DNA from 3 places in the Tumebacillus sp. BK434 genome. Region 1 is predicted to be linked to each of the others. Evidence: riboswitches for the same ligand, from Rfam matches in the RefSeq annotation. Region 1 holds a riboswitch; each other region holds the start of a gene.
The links. Region 1 has a riboswitch for cobalamin ahead of cobJ (precorrin-3B C(17)-methyltransferase). Riboswitches for the same ligand answer to the same signal wherever they lie in the genome.
Positions count from the first base shown of each region.

Region 2: another riboswitch for cobalamin. It lies ahead of EV586_RS14545 (S-layer homology domain-containing protein); the one in region 1 lies ahead of cobJ (precorrin-3B C(17)-methyltransferase).
Region 3: another riboswitch for cobalamin. It lies ahead of EV586_RS18180 (energy-coupling factor ABC transporter permease); the one in region 1 lies ahead of cobJ (precorrin-3B C(17)-methyltransferase).

Region 1 is NZ_SLXS01000003.1:439,653-445,892, reverse strand. It holds gene EV586_RS10415 (serine hydrolase domain-containing protein) at 14-1,027, shown strand; gene cobO (cob(I)yrinic acid a,c-diamide adenosyltransferase) at 1,160-1,705, shown strand; gene cobT (nicotinate-nucleotide--dimethylbenzimidazole phosphoribosyltransferase) at 1,821-2,819, shown strand; cobalamin riboswitch at 2,852-3,027, shown strand; gene cobJ (precorrin-3B C(17)-methyltransferase) at 3,169-4,800, shown strand; gene EV586_RS10395 (sirohydrochlorin chelatase) at 4,814-5,854, shown strand; gene cobK (precorrin-6A reductase) at 5,851-6,240, shown strand, end outside.
Region 2 is NZ_SLXS01000005.1:170,392-176,631, reverse strand. It holds gene EV586_RS14560 (SdrD B-like domain-containing protein) at 1-896, shown strand, start outside; gene fabL (enoyl-[acyl-carrier-protein] reductase FabL) at 994-1,752, shown strand; gene EV586_RS14550 (hypothetical protein) at 1,822-2,190, shown strand; cobalamin riboswitch at 2,221-2,411, shown strand; gene EV586_RS14545 (S-layer homology domain-containing protein) at 2,557-3,849, shown strand; gene EV586_RS14540 (DUF4430 domain-containing protein) at 3,931-5,214, shown strand; gene EV586_RS14535 (energy-coupling factor transporter transmembrane component T family protein) at 5,211-6,086, shown strand; gene EV586_RS14530 (ABC transporter ATP-binding protein) at 6,087-6,240, shown strand, end outside.
Region 3 is NZ_SLXS01000009.1:103,541-109,780, reverse strand. It holds gene EV586_RS18195 (hypothetical protein) at 1-352, opposite strand, end outside; gene EV586_RS18190 (MBL fold metallo-hydrolase) at 471-1,202, shown strand; gene EV586_RS18185 (lipase family protein) at 1,241-2,029, shown strand; cobalamin riboswitch at 2,075-2,262, shown strand; gene EV586_RS18180 (energy-coupling factor ABC transporter permease) at 2,407-3,168, shown strand; gene EV586_RS18175 (energy-coupling factor ABC transporter substrate-binding protein) at 3,168-3,452, shown strand; gene cbiQ (cobalt ECF transporter T component CbiQ) at 3,449-4,246, shown strand; gene EV586_RS18165 (energy-coupling factor ABC transporter ATP-binding protein) at 4,243-5,073, shown strand; partial or broken gene EV586_RS21530 (ABC transporter substrate-binding protein) at 5,115-5,378, opposite strand; gene EV586_RS18155 (SRPBCC family protein) at 5,752-6,216, opposite strand.

The DNA of each region.
Region 1 (6,240 bases):
CAGGGATTTAATAATGACGTGCTGGCGGGAATTGGTGGAGTATGTGGACCGCATCAACGAGTGGAACGGAGCGAGCGGATCGGCGCTGATCGTGATGCGAAGGGGCGAGGTCGTCTGCGAGCATTACGCCGGACACCATTCGCATGAGGCGGGCGCGCGGCCGATCGGGGCGGATTCGCAGTTTAACATCGCGTCGGCGCGAAAGAGCTATCTCGGATTCGCCGCGGCCTGGGCGCTGCGGGAAGGGAAGATCGGGAGCTTGGATGACGCGGTGACCGGCTATCTGCCGGAGCTGGACGCTGCGCTGCTGCAGGGGACGACAATCCGCCATCTCTTGACGCATACGCACGGGCTGCATGAGGACGTACATGGACGGCTGTTCCGCGAGTTCGCGCCTGGCCGTTCGTGGGCGTACCGCGGGGTGAACGTGGTGATGATCACCGACATCATCGAGCGCGTGACGGGCAAGACGGTGGCGGAGATCTTGCAGGAGCAAGTGTTTGTGCCGCTCGGCTTTACGGAGACGGGCTGGCGGACAGAAGCGTCGGAGCATCTGGTGCAGGTGATCTTGGACGCTCCGGAGCGGACGGAGCTCAATCTCGGCACCGACGGCAGCGGCGGCGGTATGCAACGCAATCTGTTCGTGTCGGCCCGGGAGTTGGCGCAGTGGGGGCAGTTGCATTTGACGCAAGGGTTGGTCGAGGGCAGGCCAGTCGTGCCGGCTGAAATTATTCAATTGGCGACAAGTGTGCACAGTCCAGAGCCCACCGACCCGGCGCTGCCGCCGATGGGCTTTTTCTGGTATGTGCAGGACCGTCCGGCCGCGCGAAGCGAAATTGGCCCCGCCGTTCCCCACGGGTCGTTCCAGATCCTCGGCGTGACCGGGCCGCTGGTGCTGGTCGTGCCGGAGGAGGAGCTGGTCGTGGTGCGGATGGCGAACAAACGCTATAACTATAGCGGCCCGGATGGGGATTATCTGCATTACCTGCGCGAGTTTGGCGACCGTGTGATGGCGAGTGTTTCCTGAAGCTCTTTAAAGGTCAGACCTTTCTGATCTCTCACTGAATCATTTCACAAATGGCGAAGACTTGAAGCGGAAGGCCTTTTGTGCTTAAATGGCGCAGTAGCAACAAGGAGCAGGATCGGGAGGAGTGAGAGGATGGAGCGGGAGAAACGGCAGGGCATGACGCTCGTCTACACCGGGGACGGCAAAGGCAAGACGACGGCGGCGCTGGGGCTGTGCGTGCGCGCGGTCGGGCGCGGGTATAAGGTGCTCGTGCTGCAGTTTATCAAGTCGCCGGAGCGCACCTACGGCGAGCAGATCGCGCTGGAACGCTTGGGCGTGGAGATCCGCCAGCTCGGCATCGGATTTACGTGGACGAAGACGCCGGACGAGCACCGCGCGGCGCTGGCGAAAGCGTGGGCTGTCGCGAAGGAGAGCGTGCTGTCCGGTGACTACGATGTGGTGATTCTGGATGAGCTGAACAACGCGCTGGCGATCGAGCGCTTTCCGGTCGCCGACGTTTTGCCGCTTGCTGAGGTGCTCGATGTGATGCGGAATCGTCCGCACTATGTGCACCTGCTGATCACGGGGCGCAGCGCCAAGCCGGAAGTGATTGAACTTGCCGATCTGGTGACGGAGATGAGCCCGGTGAAGCATTATTACGAGGACGGCATCCCGGCCGTTTTTGGCATTGAGTATTGATTTTCCGTATTGATTTTTTTCAAAAGTTGCCGTAGTCTGTTTGCTAGAAAATTGAACCATGCGCCAAGCCTGCACAGGCTTGGTTTTTTTATAGCCACAGAAGGGATGATGCGAGATGATGCAAGCGGCAAAAGAGCGTTGGGACTTTTTGACGAAACCGCCGGGGAGCCTCGGGAAGCTGGAGGAGATCGGGATTCGGCTGGCCGGCCTGCAGGGCACGGTGTTCCCGACCGTGGACAAGCGCGCCGTCGTCGTCATGTGCGGAGACCACGGTGTGACGGAGGAAGGGGTCAGCGCGTTCCCGGCGGAAGTGACGGGGCTGATGATGCAGAATTTCGTGAACGGCAAGGCGGCGGTCAACGTCTTGGCCCGGCAGATGAACTGCGCGGTGCGGGTCGTCGATGTCGGCAGCCGTGTTGAGGGAGAGGTGCCGGGCGTGCTGTCCCGCAAAGTGCGCAAGGGCACGGCCAATTTTGCCAAAGGACCCGCGATGACTCGCGAGGAAGCGGAGCTGGCGATCGCCGTCGGCGTGGCGACGGTGGAAGAGTTGTACGCACAAGGCGTGCAGGTGGTCGCGCTCGGGGAGATGGGGATCGGCAATACGACGCCGAGCGCGGCGCTGGCTGCCGTTTTGGTCAACACTCCGCTGCTGCCGCTCGTCGGGAAGGGGACGGGCATCGATGAGGAGAAAGTTCTGCACAAAGCGCGCGTCATCGAGCGTGCGATCGAAGTGAACCGGCCGGATGCGAGCGACCCGCTGGACGTGCTGGCCAAATTGGGCGGCCTTGAGATCGCCGGGCTGGTCGGCGTCGTCCTCGGGGCGTGGGAGCGGCGGATCGCGGTGCTCGTCGACGGAGTGATCGCAGCGGCGGCGGCGCTGGTGGCGGTCCGAATCGAGGAGCGGGTGAAAGAAGTGCTGTTCGCCTCGCATCTGTCGCAGGAGCCGGCCCATCTCGTCTTGCTGCAGGAGATGGGCCTGCAGCCTCTGCTGACCTTGGAGATGCGGCTCGGCGAAGGGACGGGCGCGGTGCTGGCGATGCCGCTGCTCGAAGCGTCGTGCCGTCTGGTCGCGGAGATGGCAACATTTGCGGATTTGGGTCTCGACAAGCCTTGATTTTTCACCTATACTTTGAATCGTTCGATAACTGCATAGGATAACGTTCAGGTGCTCGCAAGAGCTTAATAGGGAAGCCGGTGTAAGTCCGGCACGGTCCCGCCACTGTATTTGGGGAGCATCCTCTAACATGCCACTGTGTCAAATGGGAAGGCAGAGGATGTGATGATCCATAAGTCAGGAGACCTGCCTGTCATGTTTTCCATACCTTCTTACGGGGATATAAGAGGGATGGTCGATTGGTTTGTCATGGACGTTTTTTCTGCGTTTACCCATGTAGACATCTGACGCCTTCTCTTTTGAGAAGGCGTTTTTTATTTGCCATTTTTGCTGACAAGGAGTGAAGGAGATGCGCGGGAAGCTGCTGATCATCGGCTTTGGGCCGGGGAGTTTTCAACACATCACAGAGCGGGCGCGGGAAGCGCTTCAGGAGTCGGATGTGATCATCGGGTACAACACGTACGTCGATCTGATCCGCGGGCTTTTGACCGATCAGGAGATCGTCCGCACGGGCATGACGGAAGAGGTCAGCCGGGCGATCGAAGCGGTGCGCCAGGCGGAGCTCGGGAAAAAGGTCGCCGTGATCTCCTCCGGCGACGCCGGGGTGTACGGCATGGCCGGACTCGTCTACGAAGTGCTGGTGCAAAAGGGCTGGCGGGAAGCGGACGGCGTGGAGGTGGAAGTGATCCCGGGCATCTCGGCGATCAACTCCTGCGCGTCTCTGCTCGGCGCGCCGGTGATGCACGACGCCTGCACGATCTCGCTCAGTGACCACCTGACGCCGTGGGAGCTGATCGCACGCCGGATCGAAGCGGCGGGCATGGGGGATTTTATCGTCGCCCTCTACAACCCGCGCTCCGGCAAGCGCACGCGCCAGATCGTCGAGGCGCAGCAGATCCTGCTCAACTACCGCTCGGCCGACACGCCGGTCGGTCTCGTGAAGAGCGCCTACCGCGACCGCCAGTCGGTCGTGCTGACCACGCTTGGCGAGATGCTCGAGCATGACATCGGGATGCTGACCACGGTGATCATCGGCAACACCTCGACCTTCGTCTATGACGGCAAAATGATCACCCCGCGCGGCTACCAGCGCAAATACACGCTCGACAAAGCCGAGCAGCCGATCAAAGCGAACGAGCGCCTGAAAGAAGAACACGAGCCTTGGGCGCTTCACGGCGGCCTTTCGGAGCGTCAGTCTTCCGTTTTGAAACAGGAAGCATCGGGAAGCAACTCGCTCGAACTGGCGATGCAAGCGGTGACCCTGCTCGCCGAACGCGGCGTGGTGAATACGAAGGCGGTGGATGCTCCCGTCTCGAATCCGTACGACACCATGCCGGCGATCCTCGAAATCGCCGTCTCGCCGGGCGTCGGCAACAAAAAGCTGACCGCGAAACAGCTGACCGCCCTCATGGCCGCAGCGGGCGACGAAGGCGAGATCGAATACACCCCGCACCACTACGTGCTGCTCCGCGTGCTGACCAAGGAGCCCGACCAGGTCGTCTCCCAGCTGGAAGCGGCCGGGCTGCTCGTGCAGCCGATCGGCGACGTGGTGCAGGTGAAAGCGTGCGACTTCTGCAACGGCGAAAAAACGCAGTCGATCGCCGAGGCCGAGGAGATCGCCGCCCGCTTTGCCGGACTGGCGGTGCCCAAAGAGCTGAAGATCGGCTTCGCAGGCTGTGCGATGGCCTGCTACGGCTCGGCGCATGAAGACATCGCCGTCATCTACCGCCGGGGCAAATTCGACCTCTTCCTCGGCGGCAAGACGATCGGCCGCAACGCGCATGCCGCGCAGCCGGTCGCAGAAGGAATTCCGGCCGACGAGCTGGTCGACACGGTCGGTCGCGTGCTGGCCGAATACAAGGAAAAAGGCCATCCTGACGAGCGCTTCCACAAGTTTTTCAAACGGATCGGCGCAGTCGCCGGCTACCACCACAACGAACACGTACCCGCAGTCACCGTCGATACGGTCTGCGGAGACTAGGAGGATGAAGCTGATGAAACATGCGATTCTGCTGGTCGGACACGGCAGCCGCGACCCGGAGGGCAACGAGGAACTGCTCGCTTTCGCCAAACGTGTCGAGGCGGAGCTCGACCGCGAGTTCCCGATCGTCGAAACCTGCTTTCTCGAATTTGCCGCCCCGAGCATCCCGCACGGCATCAACAACTGCGTCGCCCGCGGGGCGGAGCATGTGACGCTGGTGCCGGTGATTCTGTTTGGCGCCGGCCACTCCAAGCTGCACATCCCGCATGAGATCGACGAAGCGAAAGAGCGCTACCCGCACGTCGGCTTCTCCTACGGCAAGCCGATCGGGGTGCATGCGAAGGCGCTGGACATCCTGACCTCGCGCCTCGGCCAAGCCGGATTTGCATCCCCGGCGGAAGGGCGTTCGGACGATGCCGTGCTGATCGTCGGGCGCGGCAGCTCCGACCCGGATGCGAACAGCGATCTGTGCAAGATCGCCCGGCTGCTGTATGAGCAAGTGCCGGTGAAGACTGTCGAGACCTGCTACATCGGCGTGACCGAGCCCGATTTTGCCGGTGGGGTGGCGCGCTGCGTGCAGCTGGGGGCGAAGCGGATCTACATCCTGCCGTACTTCCTGTTCACCGGCGTGCTGATCAAGCGGATGGAAGCGATGACAGAATCATTTTCCCAGCAGTACCCGGACGTGCCGATGGTGCTCGCCGAGTACTTCGGCTTCCACGACAACCTCGTGACGATCCTCCGCGAGCGGGCGGTGGAAGCGGCGAGCGGAGAGACGAAGATGAACTGCGACCTCTGCAAATATCGCCTCGCTGCGATGGAAGACCATCACCATCATCACCACCACGATCATGATCACGACCACCATCACGAGCACCACGATCACGAGCACCACGATCACGAGCACCACGATCACGAGCACCACGATCACGAGCACCACGATCACGAGCACCACGATCACGAGCACCACGACCATGAGCACCACGACCATGAGTACCACGACCATGAGCACGACCATGAGCACGACCATGAGCACGAGGAGGCGCGCAAATGATCCTCCATCTCGCCGGAACGGGCGACGCCCGCGAACTGGCCGTGCTGTTGCGGGCGGCCGGGCATGACCTGACCGCATCGGTCGTCACCGAATCGGCTGCCAACTCGCTGACGGAAGCAGGCATCCCCGTCCGCATCGGTCGCATGACGGCTGACGACATGGCCGCCTACATCCTAGCCAACAACATTCATCTCGTCGTCGACGCCGCCCACCCGTTTGCCGAAGAAGCGCACAAAAACGCCATCGCCGCCAGCAAAGCTTGCGGCGTGCCCTACGTCCGCTTCGAGCGCGAAACGCTCACCTTCGAGCACAACCCGCGCCTGCACTTCGTCGACGACTACGCTGCCGCCGCCGAAAAAGCGGCGGAGCTCAAAGGCAACATCATG
Region 2 (6,240 bases), on a different contig from region 1:
AGGTCGGCCAAAACGGCGTCACCGTCGAACTGTACAACGACAAAAACCAGCTGATCGCTTCGACCGTCACCCGCACGATGAACGGCAAAGCGGGCTGGTACCAATTCGAGAAGCTGGCGGCAGGCAGCTATGAAGTCCGCTTCGTGCTGCCGTCGGCAACTGTTGAATTTACCACACCGGGCATGGGCGCATCGCGCAGCCTCGACTCGGATGCGAATCCTGCCACCGGCCGCACCGGACTGTTCGTGCTCGGCATCGGCGAAGCAAAGACTTCGATCGATGCGGGTCTGATCGAGCTCGGCCTGCCGCCGGATAAAGGTGAAGAGCCGCCGAAACTGAAACTCGGCAAGATCAGAAGCTTTGTCTGGTTCGACGCCAATGCCAACGGCATTCATGACCCGTCTGAACAAGGCATGGACGGTGTGACCGTCGAACTGTATGACAAAACAGGCAAGCTGATCGCCACAACGAAGACCAAGATGTTCATGGGCCAGCACGGCTTCTATGAGTTCCTTGATCTTCCGAAAGGCGAATACAGCTTGAAATTTATCGTTCCGGCCGGTTACGGCCTGACCAAGGACGGCGTGGGCTCGGACCCGAATGCGGACTCCAACGCCAAACCGACCGGCTGGACTGCTCCGGTGACGCTCGGCGAAGGGGAGACCAACCTTTCGATCGGCGCGGGTCTGGTCAAAGCGAAGAATCCGTCACCGGGTCAACCGACCGGCCAACCTTCGCAGCCGGGCAAACCGAACACGGGTGAAGGTTCGAAGCCGCAACCGGCACCGGGAGGAACGCTGCCGCAAACGGGTGAAGAGCCGCCGATGCTGCCGTGGGTCGGGCTGGCCTTGTGCCTGCTGGCCGGCGGAGCGCTGCTCTACCGCAAATACGCGTAACGAGAATCGCTGCTTCTTCGTTTTCTGCGAAGAAGCAGCTTTTTTATGATATACTTGCTCTTATGACCAACTACTAACTCGGAGGGATTCCTTCATCATGTCCACACTCACAGGCAAAACAGCACTCATCACCGGCGGTTCTCGCGGCATCGGCAAAGCGATCGCGCTGAAACTGGCCAGCGAAGGCGCTGATATCGTGATCAACTTTTTCCGCAACCGCAAGCCGGCCGAAGAGACCCAGGCGCTGATCCAGAGCATGGGCCGCAAATGCCACATCATCAAAGCAAACGTCGGCGACCTCGACAAGATCCACCTGCTCTTCGACGAGATCAAAGAGACGATGGGCGGCCTCGACATCCTGATCTCCAACGCCGCATCGGGCGTGCAGCTCCCGGCGATGGAAGTGGAAGAAAAGCATTGGGACTGGACGCTGAACATCAATGCCAAAGCCCTCCTGTTCCTCGCCCAGCAAGCGGTGCCGCTGATGGAAGCGCGCGGCGGCGGCTCGATCGTGGCGATCTCTTCGCTCGGCTCGCGTTTTGCTCTGAAAAACTACACGGCGGTCGGCACGTCGAAAGCGGCGCTGGAATCGTTGACCCGTTACCTTGGCGCAGAATTGGCGGCGAAAAACATCATCGTCAACGCCGTCTCCGGCGCGGCGGTCGACACCGACGCCCTGACCCATTTCCCCAACCGCGACGAGATGATCAGCGATGCGATCACCCGCACGCCGGCCGGTCGCATGGTCACACCGGAAGACATCGCCAACTCGGTGCATTTCCTCTGCACGGAGCAGTCGCGAATGATCGTCGGCCAAACGCTGATCATCGACGGCGGCTATTCGCTGATCGGCTGAGGTACATTTGACCTGCACCCCGTACTCGGCTAAACTGAAACCAAGAAAGCTACCTACGAGGTGATTCTCATGCTTACCGAAGCACTTTTCCGTTCCAACGAATTTATGGTCATCCAGGCGGCGGTCGCAGCGGCTAACTTTGCCATCGGCGCGTTTACCATCGAGAAGCAAGGGCAGGAAGCGCTCGGCGACACCGAGCGGGCCGCTCGCATGCAAGGCGCGATCGACAAGGCGAAAGCGGACCGCAAGTTCGCATTGTCCCTGTTTGACACCCATCTGCGCGGCGAGTTCAACACCGAAGAAGATTTTAAAAAAGTCCTCGACATGGTGCACAACTACAATTCGCTGATCGACCATTCTCTGATCAACTCCCGCGCGGCCTTCCTGCCGCTCGGAGCTGTGCCGGAGATGCGCAAAGACCGCTTTGAGGAACAGTAAGACCGGCCTGCGGGCTGGTCTTTTCTCTTGTCTAGCAACGGGCGAAATGATAAACTACCACTGTAGTTAGAAGAGAAGGGAAAGTGGTGCAAATCCACTGCAGCCCCCGCTACTGTAAACGGCGACGCACTCACAGATGCCATTGTCCGGGTGACGGATGAGAAGGTGTGAGCACGCGGCAGACCCGTCAGCCAGGAAACCTGCTTCTAACAAGTCCCTTGGTGCTTTCGGCGGGAAGGTACAGGAACCAGGCTATTTTTTGCATGGATTGTGATGCCCAAATACCCTGCTCCTACGACACCGTCAACTCCCGGCCCCCAAGGGCGGGAGTTTTTATTTTTTCGATCCCGAAAGGAGATTATGAAGATGAAAAAACGTATCGCGAGCCTGTTGCTCGCGACCGTCTTGCTCGCCCCGCAAGCATCCGTATTTGCGGCGGACGATACTGCGACGGTAAAAGTCCGCCTGGCCGGCCTCAATGGCGACCACAAGGAAGTTCTCTTGAATGTGGGCCAGTCCTCTTTTAAAAACAACGTCGGTGAAGTGATCACCATGCAACAGCCGACCGCGATGGGCGCGTTGATGAAGCTGCTCGCTCAAGACGGCACAACCTACGAAGCGAAAACGCTTTCATTTGGCTCTTATATCACCAAGGTTGGCAAGCTCGCCGAAAAAGAGCTCAACGCCAACTCCGGCTGGTCGGTCTGGGTCAACGGCAAGCCGCCGGGCGTTGCTGCCGAAACGTTTGAACTCAAAGACGGCGACGAAGTGGTCTGGGGCTATTATGACTACACGCAGACCCTGTTCCCGGAAGTCAGCTTCTCGACCAAGTCCCCGACCGTCGGCACTCCGTTCACCGTAAACGTCACGGCGGAGCAGACCACCTATGACGCAGAGTGGAACCCGATCATCTCCACCGTCAAGATCGACAAAGCGGACGTGCGGACTGCATCTAATGGCAGCAAGCTCACCGAGACCAACGCAGAAGGCACGGCGACGCTGCAAGCGGATCAGGCCGGTCTGCTGCAGCTCTACATCGACAAGACGGACAGCGTGACCGGCGTGCCGCAGTTGTTGCGCACCGGCACCTTGAACCTGCTCGTCGGCAACCCGAACGCATTGTTCGACGATCTCGGCAGCTTCAAGTGGGCGGAATCTTCGATTCTCGACCTGGCGAAAAAAGGCGTGGTCAGCGGCAACGGCAACGGTCAATACGAGCCGAAGCGCGCCGTGCTCCGCTCCGAGCTGGCAAAGATCCTTGCGCTGGCAGAAGGCGACCTGAACTTTGGCGGCACGAAGTCGTTCTCCGATGTCAAAGCGACGAACGGCTACAAGACGTTTATCGAAACGGTGGTCGAGCGCGGCTTGATGAGCGGCGACAAAGCGGGCACCTTCCGTCCGAACTCCGGCCTGACCCGCGAAGAGCTGGCGGTCGTCCTCGTCAACTTCTCCGGCGTCGAGCTCTCGAACACCAAGAACCTGCTGCCGTTCTACGACCGGAACAGCATCAGCGGCTGGGCACAGCCGTACGTGAAGACGGCGGTCGATAAAGGGCTGCTGGCAGGAGACGCGGAAAACACCTTCCGTCCGCATGACGTCGCATCCCGCGCGGAAGTGGCGACGGCGATCGTCAATGTCATCAACAAACAAAGCAAATAGTACGCTGTACGGGAGAGGCTCAAGATGTTGAGCCTCCCCGCTTTTTACAACGGTACGAACGGAACAGGAGGAACAGGCACCATGAAGCTCACTACACGCCTTGGACTTTTTCTTGCGCTTGCCTTCTTGGTTACCGCTTGCGGCAGCGCAGACGAATCGAAGCAACCAGAATCCGAGCTGCCGGAACAGGTCGTGCAGCTCCCGGAGCAGGAAATGCTCCCCAAGAAAGCGGAACAAACAGGCCAAGCCGAGGAGAAACAGCCTGCCGACCGGAAAGACGACGCCAAAGAGCCGTCAACCGCGCAGGGCGCAGAAAAACAACCGGAGCAGCCAAACACCGCCACCCCGTCCGTGAAGCCGGGGGCGAACCCGCCAGCGCCTGCTGCAGGGACGCCGTCCGGCGGCGGCAAGACGGGCACCGGCGGTACGGCCGGCACGGGAAGCGGGGCGGGAACCGCCAAGCCGGCCCAGCCGTCCACTCCGCCGAAAGCACAGCCGGCGGGCAGCTTCAACATGTTGGTCACACACAACTTTGGCGGCTCGTCCGTCTTCAGCCAGAACCTCAACTACTACAAAGGCAACTCTGTGATGGATGTCATGCATGCACATCTGGAAGTGGAGACCAAGTACGGCGGCGGTTTTGTGAACAGCATCAATGGCGTCGCATCAGGCTATACGGACAAGTCGATCTTCACCCGCAAGAAGCGCGACTGGTTCTATTACGTCAACGGTTCGGTCGCAGGCGTCGGTGCGGATGCGTACAGCGCGCAAACGGGAGATACGGTGTGGTGGGATTACCACGACTGGTCGGGCTCCGGGTCGAACACGCCGAGCGTCGTCGGCGCGTACCCGCACCCGTTTACGGTCGGCTACAACGGCTCACGGCCGGGCACGGTGATCTACTACAGCGGCAGCCATGCGGACGATGCCAACCGTCTCGCCACCGCCTTGCGCGGCTTCGGAGCGGGCAATGTCCGCACCGCTGCGTACGGCAACCAGAACCTGATCGAAAACACCACCAACGTCATCGTGCTTGGCACTTGGCCGGAGCTGCAGGGCCAGTCGTCGGTGCAGGATCTGTTCAGTGCGCCGACCCGCACGGGCATCTATGCCCACATCGAGAACGGTGCGGTGCAGATGCTCGACTACACCGGAGATGAGTCCGGCCAGACCGGCCAGGCGCTGATCGCCGCGACCGGCACCGGCAATGGCGACACCACGCCGACCTGGCTGCTGATCGGCATGGACGAACCGGCCCTCGACGCGGCGGTGAACACGCTGGTCAGTTCCAAAGGCAAACTTCGCGGCAAGATCGGCGTCGTACTGAGCAACGGCGCGGCGGTCGGAGTTCCGGTCGCACCATGAGGCTTGAGCGCTTTCATGCCGCCACGCTCGCCGTCTATCCGCTGCTCCTGATCGTGCTGGCGATGATCACGCCGCATCCGCTGTACCTCGCCGCGCTGCTTGCTGTGACCCTGTACGCGTTGCGGGCGGGCGGGGGAGCGAAATCGATGTTGCGGATGATGCGGTTCACCTGGCCGTTTTTGCTGATCATCCTGATCCTGAACGTGCTGATCTCGAAAAACGGGGCGACCGTGCTCTATGACGGGCCGCGCCTGCCCCTGTTCGGAACGCTCCGGATCACGCTGGAGGCGGTGCTGTTCGGCCTGATCATGGCCTTGCGCCTGTTCATCGTGTTGGCCGCCTGCAACCTGTACATCGTCTGGCTGTCACCCGACCGCGCGCTCGGTCTGATGGCAAAGTGGGCCGGCCGCTCGGCGGTGGTCGCGATGCTCACCGCCCGGCTGATTCCATATCTGTCTGAGCAGGCGAAAAGCGTCGGCGAAGTGATGCAGACGCGCGGTGTGCGCTTTCAGGAAGGCAGCACCCGCGAACGCCTGCAAAAACACAGCCGGATGCTGAACGTCCTGCTGATCTCGTCCCTGGAAGGGTCGTGGCAGGTCGCCGAAGCGATGGAAGCGCGCGGCTTCGGGTCTCGTCACCGCAGCTCGTACTCGCGGGAACGCTTTGGCGGCAGCGACTGGCTGACGTGGGCGGTGATGCTGGCGGCGCTTGCCGTCCTGCTCCTGCTCGCCGACCTCGGCGCTGCGGCGTACGAATTCTACCCGCGCCTGACGCCTTTGCTCGCCGAAGGAAGCCTGACCTGGGGCGGAGCGCTGCTGCTCGGCGCGCTGCTCGCCACCGTGCCCCTGCTGATACAAAGGAGATCGAACTAGATGGCATCCGCAGAGATTCAACTGACCAATCTAACCTACTGCTATCCCGATGCAGACCGCCCTGCGCTGAACCGCCTGACCTGGGGTGTGCAGCGCGGCGAATTTGTGGTGCTGGCCGGCCCGTCCGGCTGCGGCAAATCGACGTTGCTCCGCG
Region 3 (6,240 bases), on a different contig from region 1:
TGCCCGTGTCATCCTGCAGCGAATCATGCAGCGCCTGCAGTTCCTCGATCTCCTCCTGTGTCGCCTCGACCTCACCGTCTGCGATCGCCTTCAGCCACCTCGCCGCTGTCAGCTCATAGACGCGGTAATCATCAACGCTGACCTCTTCGCCCGTATTTCGAATCCTCATCAACTGCGCCGTCTGCATTTTCGCCTGCATCATCTGCCCGCGCAGCAATTGCCCCGTGCGCCGGTTGCCCAACTGCTGTTGCATCTGCAGAATCGGATGCAGCGCCGCCCCCGCCGTCCGTGCCTGCTTCACACCCGCCGCTTGCTGCACCGCGCTCCCTTTCCCTTGCGAAACGAATCTCATCGCTGCCCGGCTCCCGTCTGTTAGAAAATTAGCTCCATTTTAACACGGAATGAACGGGAGCAGGAATTCGCACCTTAATATGGAAACATAAGGAATTCAAAAGAGTGGAGGGAACCGCATGCACATCAAAATGCTGTCCATCAGCGCCACGATGATGGGGGAGGTCAACACGATCCACCCCACACTGGTCTGGGACGAGGAGAACGCCATCCTGATCGACACAGGCTACCCCGGCCAACTGTCGCTGCTGCGCGCAGCGATGGAGGAAGCCGGCGTGCCGTTTGAAAAATTGACCCGGGTCGTGATCACGCACCAAGACCTCGACCACATCGGCTCTCTGCCCACGATCCTCCAAGAAGCTGCACAACCGATCGAAGTCCTCGCCAGCCCGATCGAAATCCCCTACATGGACGGCACCAAGCGCCCGCTCAAGCTGACCGACGAAGCGGTCGCGCAGGCGGAAGCGTCGCTGCCGCCGGAAGTGCCGGCCGAGTGGAAACAGGCCTTCCTGTCCTTGCTGAAAAATCCGCCCACCGCACCGGTCGACACCGCCATCGCGCACGGCGCTGCGCTGCCCTGCGGCTTGACCGTCATCGACACGCCGGGGCACACGCCCGGCCATCTCTCGCTCTACCACGCGCCGAGCAAGACGCTGATCGCAGCCGACGCTCTGGTTGTGGAGGCGGGCCAACTGAATGGGCCGTCGCCGCTCTTCACGCTGGACATGGAGACGGCGATACGCTCCCTGCAGCAATTCCTCCCCTTCGACATCGACACGGTGATCTGCTACCACGGCGGCGCCTATACTGAACAAGCCAAACAGCGTCTTGCTGAACTGGCTGGTGTATAATCAAGTTGTACTTAACTTGGAAATAGGGAGCGATCCAGATGAGCACTCTCACGTACTCCATATCGACCGCCATCCTCTGGGGCGAACTGGTCAAAAGCGCGTACAGCACCTATGAACTCGACACCAAAAACACCAACCCGCCTGCAGCGGTCGACCTTCCCGCCGGCTGGCAAGTCGTCGCCAACCTGCAAAGCGACCCCGTTGCGGGCATTTTCTCCGAGATCCAATTCATCGGCTTCCTCGTGCAGTCCACCGCCGATGCCGGCCAGTACGGAATCGTCTTCCGCGGCACCGAAGGCGTGATGGACTGGCTGGCCGACTTTGAGGCGCGCCATGTCGAGTTCACCGATGTGCCGAACGGCGGGCGCACCGAGTCCGGGTTTACCGAAATGTTCCGCTCATTGAAAGCGGTCAAGCCGGGCGATACGGCGCTGCAAACGCTGGACGAGTTCTTGAAAACGCTGCCCGGCGACACGACGATCACCGTCAGCGGGCACAGCCTCGGCGGTGCGATCGCCAACCTGACCGCGATCTGGATCGCCGCCAAACATGCCAGCTTCCCGCTGGAGCTGTACTCGTTCGCCGCGCCGATGACCGGCGATGCGACGTTTGCCGCGACGTTCAACCTGCTCGTGCCCAACAGCTTCCGCATCTTCAACAAGCCGGACATCGTGCCTACCGTGCCGTTCCACCAGCTCGGATACGATCAGGTCAACAGCGGGTACGAAGTGAACTCGCTCGACTACCCCAACCTGCCGCGCAACATCCTCGGCTACCACGCGATGGATACGTATCTGTACCTGCTGCAACAAGAATTGCAAAAGTAGGCAGGAGACCCGTCGGCAACTGCGAATAGTATAAAACGGACAAGTAAATATCGTGAGCAAACAGGTGCCTTTGCGAAAGCAAGGGGTAACAGGGAATCGGGTGCAAATCCCGAGCGGTCCCGCCACTGTATATGGGGAGTTCTCATTCCGGAAGCCACTCGGTCTCAGATCGGGGAAGGCGAATGAGCATGATGATCCTAAGCCAGGAGACCTACCTCGTTTGTTACACCCATCAACCCTTCGCGGAAAGGAGCGGTGTACGTATCGGAGCCACAACACAATGTGTTGTCGTTTTCTTTTGCGTGCAGAGACCAATCCACGTTCGCTGGATTGGTCTTTTTTAGGTTTTCACACGATCGGAGGCTAAATGAATCAACATGAAACTGCGCACTTGTATCCCGGTGCTGGTCACGTTTGCCTTGACCTTGTACCTCTATCTGAACTCTGCTGAATCCGCCTATGCCATGCACATCATGGAAGGCTTCCTCTCGCCGGGCTGGTCCCTGTTCTGGTGGGCGGTGTTCCTGCCGTTCTTCGTACTGGGCCTGCGCGCGCTGGTCAAGATCACCAAAGAAGCGCCCCAGTTGAAACTGATGCTCGGGCTGGCCGGCGCGTTTACATTTGTCCTGTCCGCGCTGAAGCTGCCGTCCGTGACGGGCAGTTCCTCCCACCCGACCGGCGTCGGGCTTGGCACGGTGATGTTCGGTCCGCTCCCGATGAGCGTGATCGGGTCGATCGTCCTGCTGTTCCAAGCGGTGCTCCTCGCGCACGGCGGCTTGACCACGCTTGGCGCCAACGCCTTTTCGATGGCGGTCGTCGGCCCGTTTGTCGGCTATTTCTTCTTCAAGCTGGTGCTGAAAGCGACCGGGAAGCTCAAGCTCGCCATCTTCGCGGCTGCGATGCTGGCCGACCTCTCGACCTATGTGATGACGTCGATCCAACTGGCGCTCGCCTTCCCGTCGGAAGCTGGCGGATTCGCAGCTTCTCTGGCCAAATTCGCCGGCATCTTTGCGGTGACGCAGATCCCGCTGGCGATCAGCGAAGGCCTGCTCACCGTGCTGGTCTGGAACTGGCTGCAATCGTTCAACTCGGAGGAGCTGTCCCTGCTGAAACGCACCATGAAAGGAGTTGCCCGCTGATGCAAAACCGTACGAAAAACATCCTGATGCTCGCCGCGGTCGTCTTGCTCGCCCTGCTTCCGCTCGTGCTGATCGAAGCGGAGTTTGGCGGCGCGGACGGCGCGGCAGAAGAGATGATCCTCACCATCGACCCGTCCTATGAGCCGTGGTTCAACGCGCTCGTCGAACTGCCCGGCGAGACGGAGAGCATGCTGTTCGCACTGCAAGCCGCGCTCGGCGCCGGATTTATCGGCTATGCGGCGGGCGTGTTACGAAGCAAGTCTGCCAAAACGAATTCCCAATGATCAAACGGATCGACACCCTGTCGTACACCAACGCGTTCCGCTCCGTTTCCCCCGGCTGGAAATGCGGCTTTGCCGTTCTGCTGTTCGCCTTGTCCTCGCTGGCCCACCCGCCGGTGCAGCTCCTGATCGCGCTGTGGCTGTTGGTGTGGGTCGTCCGCTATGCCGGGATCTCGCTTCGGCATTATCTGCTCCTCGTCGGCGCGGCCGGGCTGTTTTTCATCCTCAGCCTGCCTGCGCTCCTGCTGGAGTTCGGCCCGGTCGGCAGTGCGACGCCGCGCCTGTTCGACGCGGAGCTGTTCGGCGGATACGAAATGTTTGTGCCGTCAGCAGCCCTCGAACGCGCCGGAACGATTTTGACCCGGGTGCTCGCCTGCTTGTCCACCATGTTGTTCCTGATCCTGACCACTCCGCTCCCGGAGCTGCTGCAGGTGCTCAAACGCCTGCGCATGCCGCAGCTGGTGCTGGAGCTGATGCTGATCACCTACCGCTTTCTGTTCCTGCTCGCCGACATCGCCGAGGACATGACCACCGCGCAGCGGGCGCGCGGCGGGTATGCCGGAGCGGGCGGCGCGTTGCGGGACACCGCCCGGCTGGTCGTGCGGCTGTTTCAAAAAGCGATGCAGCAATCGGCCAAACTGTCGCACGGCCTCGTCGCGCGGGGGTTTGCCGACGAAATCCCGTTCGCCCCGCCCCGTGCCCAGCCCGTCCCCAGGCGCTATCTGGCGGAGAGTGCGGGCGGGCTGCTGGTGCTGGCCGGGCTGGAATTCTTGATTCGCTGGAGGGACTTGTTGTGAGCACACTTTTGGAGACGAAAGATCTCCGCTATACCTACCCCGGAACCCGTCAACCGGCGCTGCGGGACTTGAGCATCTCGATCCCGGCCGGAAAAAAAACGGTGATCTGCGGCCAAAACGGCTCCGGCAAATCATCGTTTTTTCTGCAAGCGATCGGCATCGCCCGCCCGCAGTCCGGAGAGGTGCGCTGGAACGGTGCGCCGCTGTCCTACCGCTCCAAAGACCTGCAACAGCTGCGGCAGGAGATCGGACTGGTGTTCCAAGATCCGGAGCAGCAGCTGATCCTGAACACGCCGTATGAAGACATCTCCTACGGACTGCGCAACGCCAAGCTCCCCGAACGGGAGATCGCGGCGCGCACAGAAGCCATCCTGCAGCAGCTGCAGCTCCTGCCGCTGGCCGACACGCCGCTGCACCACCTGAGCTTAGGGCAAAAAAAACGCGTGGCGCTGGCCGGCGTCCTGGCGCTGGAACCCCGGCTTGTGCTGCTCGACGAACCGACCGCCTATCTGGATCGCCGCTCGGAGGAGCAGCTGCTCGCCGAACTTCATCGCATCCATCGTCGCGGCATCACCACCGTGATGGCGACCCACGACATGAACCTCGCCTTCTCGTTCGCCGACTGGGTGCTCGTCTTTGATCAAGGCGCCTGTGTCATGGCAGGGACGCCGGAGGAAGTGTTTGCGCAAGCCGCGCGGATCGCCGAGTACGGCATGGACCTGCCGATCCTCTATGACCTCTGGAGCTCGCTGCCCACTGCGGTCCGGCAGCAGCACCCGCCGCCGCGCGACACGGCCGCTTTTAAAAAACTGCTGCAAAACATGTAAAAAGGCACCCGATACCGGGTGCCTTTTGCTATGCTTTGGCTTTAGTTGTACGCTTTGTAGATTTGGTCGATCATCGCGCCGACCGACTCCAGACCGCCGCCGGAGAGGTACCAGTAGTTCGAGTCGAGGTAGACGATGTGGTTGTTCGTAAACGCTTTCGTCTTCTTGACCAACTCGTTTTCCGCCAGCTGCTGAGCGGTGGTCTTCGTTTGGCCTTCGACGACCGAACCGCGGTCGATGACGAAGAGGTACTCCAGGTTCTTCTCTGCGATGTACTCAAACGAGATGCTCTGGCCGTGTTCGGAATGATCAGGCCGAGAAACGGGATCGTGCCCACGCTGAGCATCGCCATATTGGGCCTGCAGCAGCGTGCGAACGTGGGCGGCTTTCTGTTCAAACCAGTCCAGCCAGCGTTCAGCCACACCGGGGACGCCAAACAGAGCGGCGACCTCGCGCAGATTGTGCTTCCACGGCCGCCCTTTCCACGGGAAGACGTGCAAGGGACCGATCTTGACCTGCAACAAAGGATCTCATGCTCCCAAACACCTTTCCTAGACAATAGTCGATATACAAACTACACCATTTTAAAGTGATTCCCATTGTCAAGTAGAGAGGTTTGGACATAAAAAAATCATGGTCTCGGCTGAGACCATGATGACATTTTGACAGGCTTCCTGCTTATTTTTGCACGTATTCGGCCAGGCGCGGCAGCACAGCCGCTTCCCAGCCATGCGCCATCGTTGCGCGAACTTCAGCAGAATCCATACCGCTTTCCGGGATCTTGCCTGCTTCCCAGCCGTCATGAAGCAATGTGAATTCGGTCTTGCCCGCTTCCATTTCCTGCAGCGCGAACGTGATGATCCACGTCCGGCCCCATGTGAAAACGAGCTTGTTCGGCGGATCGAACTCCGTCACTTTGCACGGCTGCTTGCCAAACGGCGTCTCCAGCACAAATTCATTGCCGAGCGCCGGCTGAAAATCGTTGGGCATAAACCAAGTCGCGATGCCTTCCGACGAGGCGACCGCCTCCCATACTTTCTGAATCGGGGCGTTCAATTCTATCGTCTGGCGAATAACAGGAAGCGTTCCTTGATTGGTATCAGACACGGGTACAACCTCCAAAAATGATGTATTGGAAACCATTTGGTTTCGTATTGATTATACGTA